2 regions of the Microbulbifer sp. THAF38 genome follow, and region 2 is predicted to be linked to the other one. Evidence: predicted binding sites of a transcription regulator. Region 2 holds the regulator's gene; the other holds the start of a gene.
The links. The regulator LexA, encoded in region 2, represses DNA repair genes until DNA is damaged. The targets are predictions, from matches to a motif close to ACTGTNTNTANANACAGT.

Region 1 (9,423 bases), 300 kb from region 2:
TATGGGGCTGCCGAGCTATAAGCTGCGAATCTGCAGCCATGGGCGTATATCCTCATAGCAAAAGACCGGGCCATCCTTACAGATAAAGTTTGGACCCCACTGGCAGTGTCCGCAGAGGCCGATGGCACATTTCATATTGCGTTCCATCGATAGATAGATTGAGTTTGGGGGTACGCCTTTGCTCAACAGGACCTGGATACAGAAGCGCATCATTATTTCCGGGCCGCACAGGAAGGCCACCGAATTGGCGCCATCTATCTGTGCCGCTTTTAGAGGATCGGTAATCACACCGATATGCCCAGGCCAGGTGCCATCGCCATGGTCCACAGAAATTTCAAGATCGAGCTTTTGCCCCCACTGTGACAACTCCTCGCGGTAAAGAAGCTCACTTGGGCGCCTGGCACCGTAAAAGAGGCGTACCCTGGTTGCCGCAAGGCGCTCCAGTAGTCCGGCATAGATAACTGGGCGAAGCGGTGCCAGACCAAGGCCACCGGCAAGAATCAGAACCTCTTTACCGACCGTGGCATGTAGCGGCCAGCCGATTCCGAAAGGCCCCCGAACCCCCAGGGAGTCCCCCGCCCTTAAACGCTCTAAAGCGCGAGTGACATTCCCCTGTGCGCGTATGGTGTGAATGAGTTTGCCGTCGCCACTTCCCAGTCCGCTAAATGAAATGGCCGATTCCCCTACACCAAAGGCGTACAGCATATTGAACTGGCCGGGCGCAAAACGCATCGGCAGCTTATCCGGCTCAGGGTTACCGACCTCCAGCTTCAAGGTGAAAGTCCCCGGATACTCCACGCTCCGCTCGCTTACCCGGTAAACGGTGGGAATCATGCTGGGTGGCCCTGATGATCTGGCCCATAAATATCCAGCAACTGGATGCGCGCGGACTGTAGCCGTTCGGTGGCAATCCGCGCAAAGCGTTTCATTAACTCAAAACCTAGTTTGGGTTCCTGTTCGCATTTGTTGCGCAAGCACTCCCCGCCCAGGCGCAGACTGCGGACATCTTCCAGAGCGCGGGCATCAAAGGCCGAAATATAAGGCGGGAACAGCCAGGACCAACCGAAAATATCACCGCCATGCAACGTGAGCAGACACAGAGGGCCGCGATTGGGAACAAAGGTTTCCACTGCTACCCGGCCACTGCGAATCAGGAAAAAGTGGTTTGCCGGGCTGTTTTCACGCGCCAGATAGTCACCTTTGTGGTAGACACAATTTTCTCCGCATGAGGCCAGGAACTGCAGATCACTCTCCGCCAAACCTCGAAAGAAGGGGTGCTCATGGAGCAGATCGGCAATGGTTTTCATGGCTTCTCCTGGCTGCGCGTCTGTGTTTGATCCAGGGCTCGAATAGCGCGTACCTCTTCGGTGAGGTCGATACCCACCGGGCACCAGGTGATGCAACGACCACAGCCTACGCAACCAGAGCTGTCAAATTGGTCGTGCCAGCTGGCCAGCTTATGAGTCATCCACTGCCGGTAACGGGAGCGGGTATCGGCGCGCACTGAGCCACCGGTAATATGGCTGAGGTCTGCGGTAAAGCAGGAATCCCAACGCTCCCAGCGCTCGGCATGTTCTCCGCTGAGGTCGGTGGTGTCCTCAACCGTGGAGCAAAAGCACGTCGGGCAGGCCATGGTGCAATTGGCACAGGACAGGCAGCGATCCGCGACCTTTTCCCAGTTGGCACTATCGAGGTTTCTATAAAGCAGCTCTTTCAGATCCGAGCTATCGAAGTGGCGCGGTCCGCGCCGCATCTCCTCTGCTAGCCCCTCCACCCTTCCTTTTGCCAGCTTTCGTTCCTCCTCACTTGCTGGGCGTAAAGGGAGTTTCTCCATAATTGTTGTACCGGCTTCAGAGCCACTTCTGATCACGAAGTAATGCTCTTCTCCCTCAATCAACTCTGTCATGGTCAGGTCGCTGGGCAAAGTGACCTCGGGGCCGGTATTCATAGAGGTACAAAAGCAAGTATCTGCCGCCGAGGTGCAGTTCACCGCAACAGTGAACAACTGCGCCCGCCTCTGGCGGTAGCTCTCATTGTGGTAATCCCCCTGAGATAAGATCCGATCTTGGATGGCGATTGCATGCAGCTCACAGCTGCGCACTCCCAGGAACGCCTGTTTTGGAGCTGTCTCCTGAACCTCAATAATTTCTATAGCTTGATTTTGCCTGGCTGCCTTCCAAACAGGCCGGCGAGGCAATTGCAGATATTTCTTCCAGGAATGTGGTCCCACGGCATAGCCAAAATAGGCTTTGTCCCCCCGGCGCTTAACCCGGTACTGCCCTGCCTGCTGGTCATCGGTCCATCCCTGCGGGAGGCTTGAGACCGAGTGAATCTCACCGTAGGTTATGGCCCTGTCGTTTAGAGTGGGCCCATATAGTAGGTAGCCCTGATTGCGGATTGCTTGAATGAGGCACTCCAGGTCGGGCGCTTGCAGCCGATAATCCATAGTGCTTATTGCTCATATCTATATATGAAGATTGGGTGCCAATGTCAGTACTGATAATGAGTGTAGTGTTAAAGCCGCGATCACTCGAAGGCATCATGTATTGATGGAAGTGTTTTCTATAACGGGCTATCAGGGGTTGGAAAAGATGGCAATATACCTATTCTCTTTTAAAGAGCAGGCGTGTGTGGGCGTTTTTAGGCGTTACTTTCTTTAGGGCAGATAATTTTCAGAAAACCCGAAACCGACAGGGCTTATCGGATGAGACCAATCACTAGGTTAGTCACATGGTGGTTTCTGTGACACATTTTAATTTCCGTAGTGGTGTTACTTAAAATAACCTATTCAATCTTAAGGTTCATATAAGCGATAACTGTCAAGCTGGCTGAGAATGCGCTTGTTTCAGCTGTCACTCATTGCGGGTCATTTGATATAGTGAGCGGGTGACTGTTCTTTTATCTGTGTAGTGGGTTACAAACTGGAGATCCAGGTTGAGTCAACGTAATGAAGATGTACCTGACATGGCTACCCCTCAGTTGGCCAAAGGGTGGCTACGCTGGCTCTGGGGAGCTGTAGCCTGTCTCTTTATTCTTGTTGGAATCATTGGCGCCATCTTACCGGGATTACCTTCTGCGGTATTCATTGTTGTGGGTGCCTGGGCGGCCTCAAAAAGTTCTGAACGGATGCACCAGTGGATTGAAGACCATCGTTTGTTTGGGCACCTGTTAAGAACCTGGCGCAGTGGTTATATCAGCAGAAGAACCAAGCTGTTGGCTACCCTGACTATGGCTCTCTCTATGGCACTGGCTATTCATCATATCGCCAATCTGTATTTACTGTTTTTCGCTATTGGTGGCATGGGCTGCGGGTTGTTTTGGATTTGGAGTCGGCCTGAACCAGCAGAGCAATAATCCGATACTGCCCTGTAGCATAATAATCTTGCAGTATTCTTTGCCTTTAAATTATTAAACGGCTTAAGGGAAAGTACTCCCATAAAATGAATAACTGACAGCACTAAAGATAAAAATTTTATGTGAACACACCTTGTGTCACCAAAGGTCAAACCGCAGCTTTGCGTTTGGCATCACAGAAATTTACCACCTAGTGGGTATTGCCCTGTTTTATCCTCTAATTTTCCGCATTCAAGTGGTATGAATTCGACTAAAAAATGTGGTTTTCAGGTTGATTTCGCAATGTCATAAAAATGACGGATGAATTAGTTGACTTTGCCTGGGATCATAATATCCTCTGCGCCCTCTCGTTGATTGCGGCGCCCCTTAGCTGGCCTCTTTTATCGGGAGAGCTTCGAGAATCTTGGGCTGGCAAGATAATCTCTAGTGAACGATTTACAAGCGGCAAAGTAATAATAATAGGGATGTTTCATGCATGAACTCTACCGGGCCCCAGATAGTGCTCTTGGTAATGGATCTTTAATCTATAAGCCAAGTGTGCTCTGGAAGGTATTGTTTTTCCTTCTGGTTCCGATAGAACTGACATCTCAGTATGAAGCCTTTGCTTATAATGAGTACAATCAGCCGATCTGGTGGTTAATCGCCAGCTTGATCATTTATACCACTTATTTTGTAGGCTTCTTTGGGTTGGCTTTTGCCAAAAAAATAGGCAACGCAAGATTCTGGGCGTTTTTTCTGCCTGTAATCATTGCAACCGACATTTATAAGCTGGGGACTGTAATCATCACAATGAATATGGCGGTATTAAAAAATCAAATGGCCGTATTGATGATTACACCACTTGCCTTATTCCTTTGGTTTATTATCTTTAGGTATCGTAAAGTTTTTCGATATATAAAATAATAGCCGCTCCACTTCTACCCTTTTATGCTTATAAAAACATAGCCCTGAAAACCTTGGTGGAATTTACTTTAACCTAGCCAGCCTTTGTGACGACCAATTGTTGTGAGCACAATGCGAAACAATTGCTTAAAGATTTTTTTATTTGGCATACATACTATCCCCATTAAAAATTTTGGCGTTGTTCATCTCGTAACTATCACGCATCTAATATTTAAGGGGTTGATATCGGCTTTTATGGCCCCGATACTCCGCCTGTGCGCCAAGGGGTGCACAGTTAGCAGGGATCTTAGGGTAAAGCCCATAATATACATCTCGTATTTTTTTGATTTGTTATTACTTTTACTTTCCCCTCTTCCCAGGTTTTCGTTTTAAAAATAGGCGGTACCCACTTGCAGTCATTAATTTTTTAATGATATTTCTGAAGAAAAGGATTAATCATGTCAAATATTGGTCATGTTGAAGGTTGGGATACGGATAAGCCATTTATTTCTGATAGTCTTGAGGCAACCAGTTTTCACTGGGCTGCATGGACTGGTATCGAGGACTCCACTGAAGGAAGTTATATTCAGGGGCTTATAGAGCTCAAAAACACCGGAAAATTTCCTATCCTCGACGCCAAGGTATTCTTGGATCTCGATGACAATGGTATGACCTGGGATGCCTACCTGTGTAATTCAGCTGGTACTCCAATAGAAGATGGCTTTGTAAGCTACGGCCACCCCATCGCCCCAGGCGAAACCGTTAAAATAAAATACTGGTGGGGTCTGAAGCATGTTGCCGGCCCTACTAAGTGCGACTTTACTGTTACCGTAAATATGTTCCCAGAATATAGAGTACAGGTTCCCAAGTCGAACGCGCATCAAAGCAAAACCTCAATTCAAGCTTCTTGAGTTTTACAGCGCTAAATGATGCCATTTTTGGCTGAATAGGAGGGGCGAATTGCCCCTTCTATTTACAAGCTTATTATCCTGCCACTCACAAGCCAATGGATAAAATCATTGAGTACTGCCTAGATTCTCACAATAACCGACACACTTGGCGATAGCGAAGGAGGCCAGCTGGTTGTAGGCTAGTAAGCTTCCACACAAACAAGCCAGGAACCTCATGGGAACCCGTACCAACCAGCTGACCTTGAAAGAACGATACCAGATTGAGGTCCTTAATGGGCAGAACTATTCAGCCCGAGCCATTGGACTACGCCTCAATAGATCCAATAAGACTATCTCTCGTGAGCTTGGTCGTTACAGCCCTTACTGTGCCGAGAGTGCCCACCGTCAGGCACTGCAACGACGGCACGGAGCTATTAAACATACCAAGCTCGACTTTGCCATGCAGGTACAAATCGACCACCAGCTGAAAAATGCAAGTCCTGAACAAATCGCTGGGCGAATGCAGCTTGAGAGGTGTGCGAAAACGGTTAGTTGTTCAACAATTTACCGCTGGGTCAGTCGACTTAACTGGAGGTCACGTCTGCCAAGGAAAGCCAAACCTTATCAGAAACGGGCAGGTTCCGAGGCAGGCGTAAAGCTTATTCCAGAGCGCATAGATATTGATCAAAGACCTGCGATTGTCGATGAAAACACTGAGATCGGTCACTGGGAAGGCGATACAGTTTATGGTCAAGATGGCTATCTGGTGACACTGGTTGAACGAGTTTCCAAATTATTGCTCACTCGCAGAGTCCCAAATAAGAGCAAGAAAACAGTGAGCCGGGCGATCAAGCAGATGTTGAAGCCATATCAGGCCATCTGTAAAACCATCACCTTCGATAATGGAGGAGAATTTGCAGGTCATCAATCGATTGCGCAGAAGCTAGGATGCAGAATATATTTTGCGAAACCTTACCACTCTTGGGAACGCGGGCTGAACGAAAACACTAATGGCCTTTTGAGGCGCTTCTTCCCAAAAGGAGTGGAAATTGGCAAGATACCAAAAAGCCGTATTGATGACGCAGTGTTTCGAATCAATACTCGACCTAGGAAAGTACTAAATTACTTGAGCCCGCTGGAATTTTTGGCGGGTAAACGTGTGTCACTTATGTTGGCAATCTAGGCTGAACTCAGCGATTAAAATTTATTCTTTATTGGCTCTCACTTCCTCTCAAAAAATTTCTTTCTTGAATAGCTTATCCAATGGTCCCTTGAATTTATCAGCGAGGACGCTTCTTCGAATCATTCACAGCTTACTGCCGCTGTACTTTTTCTATGTCCATAAAGTCAGCCTTTGGCTTTGTCTCCAGAAGCTATATGCTGTATAACCATACAGCTTTTATGCCGTTACTACCCACCACGATCCATCGTTGACACATTGTTGCCCTTACCATGGCCACCTCTATTGAGCTAGCACCTGATTACTATTTGACCAATTTTCGCACACTGGTTGATTTTGTTGTTTCTCGCTATACGCAGCTTCTCTCCACCAGCGAACTGAGTTTTTACAGGTTATTTTGTGAGCTTGATGCTGATAGCCAGCGTCTTTATGTAAGGCTACTCTCTCGCAAGGGGGTCCCATCATCAGCTGGAGCTCTGTTCAGGGAAGGAAAGCTGTCTTACCAGGAAATCAACAAGCTCCCCGAGGCTGTAGATTCTCTTTGTTCCGCAGGGCTTTTAATCAGGAATCCTCCCCTGCAAGATCCAGCGCTTTTACCGCTGTTTACCAAAGCAGAGTTATTCGCAGCGGGCCCGGTTGGTTTGAGCAAGTCCCTCAAGCGGATGGAGCTGGAAGAGGCCCTGTTAGCTTCCTCCACAGAATGGCGAGAACAGCTAATGGCCGAAGAGGGCCTGCTAGCACTTCAGGGGGCTGAATACTTCCAAACCTTCAAACTATGCTTTTTTGGCAACCTGAATCAGGACCTGACCGATTATGTGCTGAGGGATCTTGGGTTGTACCGGTATGAGTCCTACACACTAGACAGGCACCAACTGCCCTTCCAAAGCCGTGAGCAAATCAAACAGTACTTGCTCTACTACGATTGCCTGGAGCAGGCCGAGGAGGTACTGGCTAGTGGTGCCAGTGAAATTCTCGACCTTGCCAGTCAATTGCCCATTGGCCTTCCGGGGGATTTGACGCTGACGAGGCGAGTGGATCGCCTACGCCTAAAACTGGCCCGCCAACTGGAAAGACTGGATCAGCTAGAGGCCGCCGATAGCCTCTATCGAGACTGCGGGCAACCTCCGGCCCGTGTACGCCGGGCAAGAATTGCGGTTAAACGTGGCAATCCCGAGCTGGCACTTTGCCTTTGCCGGGAGATCCTCGACTCCCCACTCAACGAAGCCGAACGATGTTTTGCCGAGCGCTTTGGATATCGTACCGCCAAACGGATGGACTCTACCCAGAATTGGGCGAATCCACAGCCTTGCCAGCCACAGCTAGAAGTATTTGCCCTGCCCCAATCTCCAAAAAGAGTAGAGATTCAGACAGCTTTGGAGCTGGCTTGCCGGGAGGAAGGTGTCTGCCACTATGTGGAGAACAGTTTATTTAACGGGGTACTCGGCCTCTATATCTGGGACATTCTGTTTGCTCCCATTCCCGGTGCTTTCTATAATCCCTTCCAAATAGCACCTAGTGACTTCCGTACCCCGCATTTTTACATGTCGCGCCACGCTCAGTTTGAACAACGCTTAACAGAGCTAAGTCCAAGTGCATTAAAACGGCGAGTTATGGAAACCTATCGGGAGAAGCTGGGCATTGCTAATCCGCTCGTCGCCTGGGAGGCGCTCTCTCTGGAACTGCTGGAGCTAGCCCTGGATCGTATCCCGGTTGAGCACTGGCGTTCACTGTTTCAACGTTTACTTGGCGATATCACCCATCATCGCAATGGCCTGCCAGATCTGATTTTGTTTCCAGATAAAGGTGGCTATGAGCTTGTAGAGGTCAAAGGCCCCGGAGATCGCCTGCAACAAAACCAGCAGCGCTGGCTGACTTTCTTCGCGGCCCAAAATATTCCCCACCGGGTGATACATGTGGAGTGGTTGTAGTCTTGAGAACAGTCGTGGGGGAGGCGCTCAAAAAGCCAGATCTGATAAAAGAGCCTACAGAGGATCATACCCCGTCCGAATGCGCCCCTGCCCTACAGATTTCTGTGGGTGAATTAGTGGCTTTCTCCTGCCGCAGTGGGGATTTAATTCATACCGGTGGGCCAGGTCCAACTGCCCAAGAGGGTATCCGGGCCCACCAAAAGCTGCAAAAGCGGCGCCCTAAAGGGTCGGAAGCCGAATACCGTTTGCAAGTGCAGCTGGAGTGCGCTGACCAGGCTGTTGTCTTGGAAGGAAGGGTGGATATCTTTCACCCACAAGCTGACTTGCACCAGCCCCCCCAGCTGGATGAAATCAAAACCACCTATTGCCACCCAGATGCGCTGCCAGAGGCCACTCGCCAGCTACATTGGGCCCAGCTTAAAATCTATGGTTTCTGTTACTTGCAACAACTTCGGCAAAAGGGAGATTCCGTTGCAGAAGTCTCGCTGCAAATGCTCTGGTATAACCTCAAGGAGAAAAAGTCCTACCCAGAGCAACGCCTTTTCACCTGGAGGGCGCTGGAGAGCTTTGCCAAGGATGCCCTCACCTTATATATCCAATGGCATAGTGACTGGAAAGCACATCGGCAACGGTTGATCCAGGCTGCGAAAAATTTATCGTTTCCCTTCCCCGAATACCGACCCGGTCAACGCCAGCTGGCGGTAACCGCTTATCGCTGTCTCAGGGATGCCGGCCAATTGGTGGTTGAGGCACCCACCGGTATTGGCAAAACGATTAGCACCCTATTCCCCGCTATCAAAGCCCTTGGTGAGGGAAAGGTGGATCAGCTGCTCTACCTCACCGCGAAAAACTCTGGTAGGCAGGTGGTGCGGGAGACCATTAAAAAGCTACATCAGGGTGGGCTAAAGCTCTCTCTGCTGGAATTGCGCGCCCGCGATAAGACCTGTGCCTGCAAACTGGGATTGTGCAATCGCGATGAAGAGGGTATCTGCCCTCGCACCAAAGGCTTCTATGAGCGCTTACCCCAAGCGCGCCAACAACTGTTGGGGCAACCTTTAATCACCCCTGAAGAAATCGCGAAAGTTGGCGATCAGTGGCATCTCTGCCCATTTGAGCTGTCCCTGCAAATGCTGCCCTGGGCCGATCTGGTGGTCTGTGACTTCAATTATGTCTTTGACCCCTTAGTGCG
Region 2 (9,423 bases):
TCGGATTGAATCCGGATGAATTGGTGGCCGATCTCTCTGGTGGTTGGCAGCGCCGCGCAGCCCTTGCCCGGGCATTGGTTACAGAGCCAGACCTACTTATTCTCGATGAGCCCACCAACCACTTGGATATTGCCGCAGTAGAGTGGCTGGAGGGTTTCCTCGATACTTTTAGAGGTGCCTTACTATTCGTCAGTCACGACCGTGCTTTGGCACAGCGCTTGTCCCGCACAGTGTGGGATCTGGATCGGGGGTACCTGCGTGTTTTTCGCTGCGAATTTGAGCGATACCAGGAGGAAAAGGAAAAGCTTTTAGAAGAAGAGGCCAGAAATGAGGCGTTATTCGATAAAAAGTTAGCCCAGGAGGAGGCCTGGATTCGCCAGGGGATCAAGGCGAGACGCACCCGTAACGAGGGGCGTGTGCGTGCTTTACAGGGACTTAGGCGCCAGCGAGAAGCGCGCCGTACGCAGCAGGGTATTGCCCGGATGTCTCTCGATAGTGGTGAAGTGTCCGGTAAGCTGGTGGCCGAGCTGAGCAATGTTACCTTTGCCTACCCCAATGAGGCTCCCCTAATCCGCGACCTCTCATTTACCTTGATGCGCGGTGATAAGGTGGGGTTGATTGGCCCCAATGGTGTCGGCAAAAGCACACTGATCCGAGTGCTGCTTGGAGATCTCCAACCGCAGTCCGGGAAAGTCCGTTTGGGCACCAAACAGCAGGTCGCCTACTTTGACCAGCGTAGAGACCAGCTTAACCCTGAGCTCACCGTGCTGGACAATGTTGCCGAGGGGCGCGACTCGGTCACCATTGGCGGTAAGAGTCGCCATATCATGTCTTATTTGTCGGACTTTCTCTTTAGTGGTTTGAAAGCGCGTACCAAGGTCGGTGCCTTGAGTGGAGGTGAGCGCAATAGAGCCCTCCTGGCAAAATTGTTCAGTCAACCAGCCAATATTTTGGTGCTCGACGAACCGACTAATGACTTGGATGTGGAAACCCTGGAACTGCTTGAACAATTGCTGTTGGAGTTCAGTGGCACTGTGATATTAGTCAGCCACGATCGCGCTTTTCTCGACAATGTTGTGGATTCGTGTCTGGCTTTTGAGGGAGATGGTCGCATCCGTGAGTATGTCGGTGGTTATGCCGACTTCATTCGCCAAGGAGGCCGTTTCGAGCAGGAGGTGAAGGAGAAAGAGGTTCCTGAGGCTAAGGTAAAACCCAAGCCGGCTGAAGCGGATAAGTCGCAGACTAAGAAAAAGAAGCTCAGCTATAAATTGCAGCGTGAACTGGACAGCCTGCCGGCTTTGATTGAGCAGCTTGAAGAGGAAATTGGCACTATTGAGGCCGAGGTGGCCGATCCTGCTTTTTATCAGCAGGAGCAAGCCGAAGTGCAGAGCCGATTGAATGCACTTGCAGAGAAGCAGGCCCAATTAGAGACCGCTTTCGATCGTTGGTCGGAGTTGGAAGGGGGCGATGAATAGGGTTTGTGTATTTGGAAGAGGTGGTGCTTAGCACCACCTCTCGTGCTGTAAAGGAGAGGTGCTCACTCTTCCTCTACATAAACTCTAACGGCTAAAACATCGCACTTGGCGCCGTGAAGAACGCCATTAGATGTTGATCCGAGAAGCAACGCCAGCCCGTGACGCCCGTGGCTACCGATTACGATAAGGTCTATGTCGAGATCTTTGGCTAAGCGGTGTATCTCGGTGGATGGCTGCCCCAAAATAACATGCTGACGCTCAGCAGGGATATTCAGCGGTAGGGCCGCTTTTTGCAGTTGTTCCTTGGCCTGTCTTTGCAGCTGGTCTTGCACCTCCGACAAATCCATGGGGATATCTCCACCGTAGGCAAATGTCAGGGGTTCAATCGCATGCATTAAGCTGATTTCAGCGTTGAAAGCTTCAGCGAGAGTCGCTGCTTTCTCTATAACCTGTGACGACTCTTCTGAGAGGTCCAACCCCACCAAAATTCGTTGATATTTCGCCATATTCCATTAACTCCTGTCTTTTATTTTTGCCCTGAGGGGCCTCCTGCGACAGCCATTTTCAGTCTACCGTAAAAAAAACTGTTTGACATGGATCATATAAGGCGTCGCAGAATAGGCCGCTTTTTCATCATCGTAAGGAACCGACATGTCCGAGTGGCTACCGGTAATTATTATTGGCTTTGCTATTGCCCTGGTATTAGGGCCTGTGATGTGGCTGAAGCCCAATCAACGCGATAGCCGCTTGGCGGATTTGCGGGGGCGTGCTGCCAAGGCGGGTATTACCGTGCAAATCCAGACCTTACCTGCGGCACTGGGGGAGGGGACCGCTGCAGTATATTGCTACCGATGGAATGACCGAAAGCGCCTGCAGGTTGGCTGGGCGCTGCAGCGTCAGCGTATTAATCATGAGATGAACTTTGCCGGCAATTGGGATTGGAGGAATAGCGTTAAGGCGCCTCAGGCGGCATGGCAGTACCTGCATCAGTTAGTGGATAGTTTGCCGTCAGATTGCTGTGCGATTATCGCAACCGATGTCGGATTGGGGGTGCAATGGCAAGAGAACGGTGGGGTAAAGGCTTTTTCACAGCTGTCTGACAGTTTGGCGGAGTACGCACCATTAATAGAGGAAGCGGTGCGCAGGGCTAATCCGATCAAGCTCCCTGAGGACTAGGGTGGCAGGCGTTTTAGAAGGCTGCCCAAATAAGGGAAAATGTCACAATTTTGCTCCTTTTTAGTGGTGAAATTTGGCGAATCGACAGCAAAAATTGTCAGCTTCCCTTGACCCCGCCCCTAGTGGAGCTTATATATTCGCGCAGCGCGGGCCCGAACTACGGGTCTGAAATGCTTCGGATAGCAGTAAATTTTTCATTTGAAATCAAAGGCTTATGGGTAAATCACTGGTCATCGTCGAATCGCCGGCCAAAGCGAAAACTATCAATAAATATCTCGGCAAGGACTTTGTGGTTAAGTCCAGCGTCGGTCATATTCGCGATTTGCCAACTGGTGGCGGCAACAAACAGCCCGTTGATGCAAAAGAGCGGGCAAGACGTGCGGCTGAGACCCGTAAACTTTCCCCTGAGGCGAAAGAGGTCTACAAGCGTAAGAAAAATCGTGAGCAACTGATCAAGCGCATGGGTATCGACCCAGATAATGGCTGGCAGGCTCACTATGAAATCCTACCGGGTAAAGAGAAGGTGGTCAGCGAGTTGCAGAAACTTGCCGAGAATGCCGACCACATTTACCTGGCAACGGACTTGGACCGCGAGGGAGAGGCCATCGCCTGGCACTTGCGCGAAGCCATTGGTGGCAATGATGATCGTTATCGCCGGGTAGTTTTCAATGAGATTACCAAATCGGCAATTCAGGAGGCTTTCAAAGACCCCGGCCGCCTGAATATCAATCGGGTTCATGCTCAGCAGGCCCGTCGTTTTCTCGATCGCATCGTGGGCTATATGGTGTCCCCGCTGTTGTGGGAAAAGGTTGCCCGCGGCCTTTCCGCCGGTCGGGTGCAATCGGTAGCCGTGCGATTGGTGGTTGAGCGCGAGCGTGAAATTCGCGCCTTTATCCCGGAAGAGTACTGGACGCTCTTCGCCGATACCGCCACAAACAAAGCGAACAAGCTCCGCCTTGAAGTTAAAAAGCAGGCTGGAGAAGCTTTCCGCCCTACCAATGAAGTCGATGCGAAAAGCGCGGTTAAATTGTTGCAGGGCAGTGATTTTGTTGTCAGTGCTCGTGATGACAAACCTACGAGTTCCAAGCCAGGGGCCCCTTTTATTACTTCGACGCTACAGCAGGCGGCAAGCAATCGCCTTGGCTTTAGTGTTAAGAAAACTATGACCCTAGCGCAGCGCCTCTACGAAGCTGGTCATATCACATACATGCGTACCGATTCGACTAATTTGAGTAAAGAGGCGGTTGAGTCGGCCCGGCAATATATCGGTGAGAATTTCGGCGATAAGTATTTGCCGGAAAATCCCAATAGCTATAGCAGCAAAGAGGGGGCACAAGAAGCGCACGAGGCAATACGCCCCTCCGATGTCCGTGTCGCCCCTAATATGCTTTCCGGTATGGAGCGCGATGCAGAGCGGCTCTACAACCTGATTTGGCAACAGTTTGTTGCCTGTCAAATGACCCCGGCGAAATACACTTCAACCTCTATTGTGGTGAGCGCTGGTGAATTTGAGTTGCGTGCTCGCGGTCGGGTGATTCGCTTTGATGGCTTTCTCAAGGTCGCGCCTCCGGCAGGTAAAAAAGATGAGGATCTAGTGCTGCCTGATGTGAAGGTGGGTGAAAAGCTCTCACTAGAGCAGCTAGACCCGAAACAGCACTTTACGAAACCACCAGCTCGCTTCAGTGAAGCAGCCCTGGTAAAAGAGCTGGAGAAGCGCGGTATTGGCCGACCCTCAACCTATGCCTCGATCATTTCCACTATTCAGGATCGTGGCTATGTGCGGCTAGAGAACCGCCGTTTTTATGCGGAAAAAATGGGTGATATTGTCACCGACCGTCTCAGTGAAAGTTTTAAAAACCTGATGGACTACGGTTTTACCGCAAACCTGGAGGAATCCCTGGATGCGGTCGCCGACGGCGATAAAGGTTGGAAGCAGCTGCTTGATGAGTTTTATCAGGACTTCTCTTCGCGACTGGAAAAGGCTCAGTCCAGCGATGCGGGAATGCGTCGCAACACGCCGACGGATACCGATATTGAATGCAGTAAGTGCGGTCGCCATATGCAGATTCGTACGGGTTCTACCGGTGTTTTCCTGGGTTGCTCCGGTTATGCGCTGCCTCCCAAGGAGCGTTGCACCAATACAATGAATCTGGTTTCCGGTGATGAGGCGATAGACGCAGATAAGGATGAGGATGCAGAAACCCGTCAGCTGCGGGAGAAGCGCCGTTGTCCCAAGTGCGGCACGGCGATGGATAGCTATCTGCTCGATGAGCATCGCAAACTGCATATCTGTGGTAACAATCCGGACTGTAATGGATACGAGGTGGAGCAGGGCACGTTCAAAATCAAGGGTTATGACGGCCCGATTATTGAGTGTGATAAATGCGGAAGCGATATGCAGCTGAAGTCTGGCCGCTTTGGTAAATATTTTGGCTGCACTAATGAAGCTTGCAAGAACACCCGTAAGCTGTTGAAGAATGGCCAGCCGGCACCACCGAAGATGGATCCGGTGCCCATGCCTGAGTTGGCATGCCAGAAGGTTGAAGACCATTACATTCTTCGTGATGGCGCCTCCGGGTTATTCCTGGCTGCCAGTCAGTTCCCGAAAAACCGTGAAACCCGCGCACCGCTGGTCAAAGAGTTGCTACCTCACCAAAGTGAGATCGATCCCAAGTACAGTTTCTTGTTCTCTGCACCTGCACAGGATGATCAGGGGCGGGATACCGTGGTTCGCTTTAGTCGCAAGACCCAAGAGCAATATGTCCAGTCCGAGGAGGATGGAAAGGCGACGGGTTGGAAGGCTTTCTATCGAGATGGCGCCTGGAAGGTTGAGGCGGCAAGTAAGTCTACTGCAGCTAAGAAAAAGCCTGCAGCGAAGAAAGTGGCGGCAAAAAAGTAAATGAGCAATCCCTACACTGGCCTGGTTACATCCGCGCTACGCAAGAGCCAACTGCTTGCTACAAGTAGTTTTGACTCTGCTATTCAGCGAATGGCTCTTGAAGAAGGTGCCCTGTTGCAATTGTGGAAAGCTTACCGGGCCTTCCTGGCTGAGCTTTCCCATCAATTGCAACTGGGGTTTGAGCCTGAGTCCCTGCAGGTTATTGTGGATAGCCTGCACAGCCAGGGGAAAGCCAGTGTTGAAGTAAGGGAATTGCAGTTGTTGGTCTCAGAGCCGGGGAGTTGGCTGAGCGAGTTTTTACGTGCATGGCATCAACTCTTGCGGCTGCCTCCGCTTGCGGAAGATAAGGGGCAGGGCGGCAATCTGATACCAGCGCACAATGTCGCGGGCCCTGTGGTTGTTGATCTTTCCTTCGAAGTGCTGCTCAAATGGCACGCTGCATTAAGTGAGTTGGTAGGCAGGCAGCGTGCCAATCTTGAGGAGTGCTGAGGGCTCCTCGCTCCCTTTCTGTCTATCTGTTTGCACCCACTGAAACTTCTAAATTGCCTGTGGTACACTGGGCGCAAACTGATGTGCAGTGAAGGGAAAGCTAATGTCCTCCGAAACTTTTGAGATTATCGAGTTGGCCAATGGCGATGTGGCTCTACGCCGCGCCGGTCACGAGGAGGACCCTCTGGTGAGTATTCGTTTCTCAGCCGAGAGTCTCCAATTTTTACGAAAGCACAAAGTAGCAGTGGCTCGGGCAATGCTGGAAGCGGGTATAGAAGCTGTGCAGAACCTTGATGACCTGGAGCCTGGTTACTTCGAAGAGGAAGAATCAATGCCGGTTAACCATACGATTCATTGATCTAATCTATGGTAAGGTGAGCAGGTAAAAGTGTTTCAACAGCGGCTTAAAGCCGCTGTTGTTGTATATGGACATTGGTAAACTGTTTACTCTTAAGGGGTTTGGCGAATCACGCCCACCGCGAGCCCTTCAATCACAAAGTTCTTATCCCGCATATCCACCTGGATAGTCTCAAAGTCTTCGTTTTCGGGTAGTAGTTGCACAGTTGCCTGATTGCCTTTGCGGCGGAAGCGTTTAACAGTTACTTCATCATCAATCCGGGCAACCACAATCTGTCCATTTCTGACTTGCTCGGTTTTCTGTACGGCCAGCAGGTCCCCATCGAGAATACCTGCGTTGCGCATACTCATGCCGTGCACCCTGAGTAAATAATCTGCCGGCGGGTGAAAGAAGCTGGCGGGCAGGTCGCAATAATCCTCAATATGCTCTGTGGCCAGGATAGGGTGGCCTGCAGCGACACGTCCTACGATGGGAAGACCGGATTGGTGATCTGGAATTCGAATGCCCCTGGAGGCGCCGGCGACCATCTCAATGGCTCCTTTTCTCGCCAATGCTTTGAGGTGTTCCTCTGCGGCATTGGGTGAGCGAAAGCCCAGTTCCTGGGCAATTTCTGCGCGGGTGGGGGGGTAGCCTGTGTCATCCAGGTAGGTTTTGATCAGCTCTAATACTTGAGTCTGACGTGCGGTGAGATTGGTCATAGATTTACCTAGAGTTTCTGTATTTTTATACAGTTGCTGGGATTATATACAGATTTTAGGTTTGCGCAAACCCGCCCCTTGCCTCGATTCAAGCTGCTACATTGATTAAGAAAACAATGAGTGAAAAAAAGAGTAGTTGAAAGAGCTGACAGCACGAGAGAACAAGGGAGAACAATAATGCTTGATGCAAAGATGCCCGAGGCTTGGAGGGTTCTACGTATACAGTCGGAATTAGTTGATGGGATTGAGCGTCTAATTGCACTAAAAGGGGCTGTAACGGTTTTTGGTGGCGCGCGTTTCACAGAGGATAGTTTGGAATACCAGCAGGGGGTAAAGCTTGGGGGGCTTTTGGCTGCCGAGGGGATACCGGTAATCACCGGTGGTGGCCCAGGTCTTATGGAGGCGTGTAATCGAGGGGCTTTTGGGCAGTCTGGCCCCTCAATTGGATTAAATATTGAACTCCCTTTTGAGCAGGCAGCCAATCCGTATCAGGATATTAGCTTGAACTTTCGTTATTTCTTTGTGCGGAAATTTATGTTTGTTAAGCATGCCGCCGGTTTTGTTGGCCTAGCTGGAGGCTACGGCACTCTGGATGAATTGTTTGAGGCTTTAACGCTTGTGCAAACACAAAAAGTAAGGCGATTTCCTATAGTGCTGGTTGGGGAGCGCTATTGGGGTGGGTTGTACAATTGGTTAGTGGATACAGTGCTGGAAAAGGGTTGTATTGATTCAGGCGATCTCGATTTATTCCATATCGTGGATACCGTCGAGGAGGCTGTACACTTGATTTTGAAGTATTTGCGCGGCAGAGAAAGTCAAAAATAATTTAAAAAATTGTAAGTTTCTGTTGGGGTTGAAGAGGTTTGGCTATTGCTCTGGTAATTTTTCAGAGCTAGTCAAACACCCTGGGGGTTCTCTATTTTGGGGCTTTGATTATTCCGAGCTATTGCCCATCGTATACTCCCCTTTGATCACCAGGTGCCAGTTTCAGCGGTTTGTAATGCGTGTCAGACTGATTAATGAGCCTGCTATTATTCTTATATTTGATCGCTTGTGATTAGGGGTATTTTTACTTATTAGCTAGCCTGCATTCTAAATAGGACGCCAAACTGTGCCTTTTTATGGAGACCCCCTACTAAAGCCCGCGGACTTGAAGAATCTCTTAGAGGTCTCTCTAGATAGTAAGCCAGATGAGATAGCACTACTTTGCAGCAGTCGAGCGTGGACCTGGCGAGAATTGCAAAGAGATATTGATACTTTGGCTGAGAGGCTGGCAGCGAAGGGTTTTCGTCAAGGTGAACGGTTTGCATCTTTGATGCCGAACCAAGGCGAAATGCTTATTTTTCTTCTCTCATGCATCAAGCTAGGGCTAGTTGCAGTTCCATTAAACTATCGCTACACCTCAGCCGAAATTGATCGTGCACTTGAAGTGAGTGGCGCAGTAGCCTTGTGCGTAGATGAGGAGCTTAGAGAGGATATTCGATCTAATAAATCTGTTAGCGGATTGAGTAAAGGTATTCTTATTTTTGAGAGTGCTCTTGAAAATACCTGGAATTTTGAAAGTTTGGTTGATTCTGGATTGCCAGCGGTTGGGCCTCCCTCATCAGATTTAGAGGATTGTGCATTCCTTTTCTTTACATCCGGCAGTACCGGAGAGCCGAAGGGTGTTATACACAGTCAGTTTTCTTTCGGGTCTATAGTGGCAAGTTTTGCTATTGCTCTAAACCTTTCACGCAATGACGTTGTTTTACCAGGAGCTTCAATTGCACATGTGGGGTCACTTTCAACAGCCATGGCTGCATTTTCTGTAGGTGCAATGGTAGTCATTCCTCAAAGTTTTGAGGGACCAGAAATTCTTTCCTTATTGCGATCTTGCCGGCCAACTGTGCTGGTAATGATTCCCGCAGCTTTTATCTCGATGGAGCGCAATCATGATGCAAAGCGTGAAGACTTCGCGTCACTTCGATTGTGTGTCACTGGTGGTGATAAATTTCCGCTCAATCTTGCAGTTGAATTTGTCCGCAAGACTGGTCTGATGATCCAGGAGACTTACGGGCTCACAGAGGCTCCAGATTGCCTTTTCAATCCTTCCAGTTCAATAGAGAAGGCTGGGTCCGTTGGTAAGGTTTCTCCAGGTTATATTGCTTGCTTACGTGATGGCGAGGGGAGGGAGGTTGCCCCTGATACAGATGGTAACCTCTGGCTCAGTGGAGCGCCGGTGATGGCTGGTTATTGGGCTAATTCTGGAGTAACTCGAACGGTGCTTGAGAATGACTGGTTTGATACCGGTGATATTATGCGTGTCGATTCTCATGGTTATTTTTGGTT

Region 1: the regulator LexA is predicted to act here: its motif matches at 6,506-6,523, upstream of FIU95_RS09670 (VRR-NUC domain-containing protein).

Annotation. Positions count from the first base shown of each region.
Region 1 is NZ_CP045369.1:2,272,034-2,281,456, forward strand. It holds gene FIU95_RS09630 (oxidoreductase) at 1-40, opposite strand, end outside; gene FIU95_RS09635 (FAD/NAD(P)-binding protein) at 16-834, opposite strand; gene FIU95_RS09640 (cyclic nucleotide-binding domain-containing protein) at 831-1,307, opposite strand; gene FIU95_RS09645 (4Fe-4S dicluster domain-containing protein) at 1,304-2,446, opposite strand; gene FIU95_RS09650 (YbaN family protein) at 2,935-3,354, shown strand; gene FIU95_RS09655 (hypothetical protein) at 3,826-4,257, shown strand; gene FIU95_RS09660 (hypothetical protein) at 4,695-5,147, shown strand; gene FIU95_RS09665 (IS30 family transposase) at 5,362-6,309, shown strand; gene FIU95_RS09670 (VRR-NUC domain-containing protein) at 6,579-8,234, shown strand; gene FIU95_RS09675 (ATP-dependent DNA helicase) at 8,237-9,423, shown strand, end outside.
Region 2 is NZ_CP045369.1:1,969,400-1,978,822, forward strand. It holds gene FIU95_RS08425 (ATP-binding cassette domain-containing protein) at 1-1,475, shown strand, start outside; gene FIU95_RS08430 (universal stress protein) at 1,538-1,981, opposite strand; gene FIU95_RS08435 (hypothetical protein) at 2,127-2,651, shown strand; gene topA (type I DNA topoisomerase) at 2,866-5,550, shown strand; gene FIU95_RS08445 (DUF6586 family protein) at 5,551-6,039, shown strand; gene FIU95_RS08450 (hypothetical protein) at 6,143-6,397, shown strand; gene lexA (transcriptional repressor LexA) at 6,490-7,095, opposite strand; gene FIU95_RS08460 (TIGR00730 family Rossman fold protein) at 7,273-7,920, shown strand; gene FIU95_RS08465 (class I adenylate-forming enzyme family protein) at 8,207-9,423, shown strand, end outside.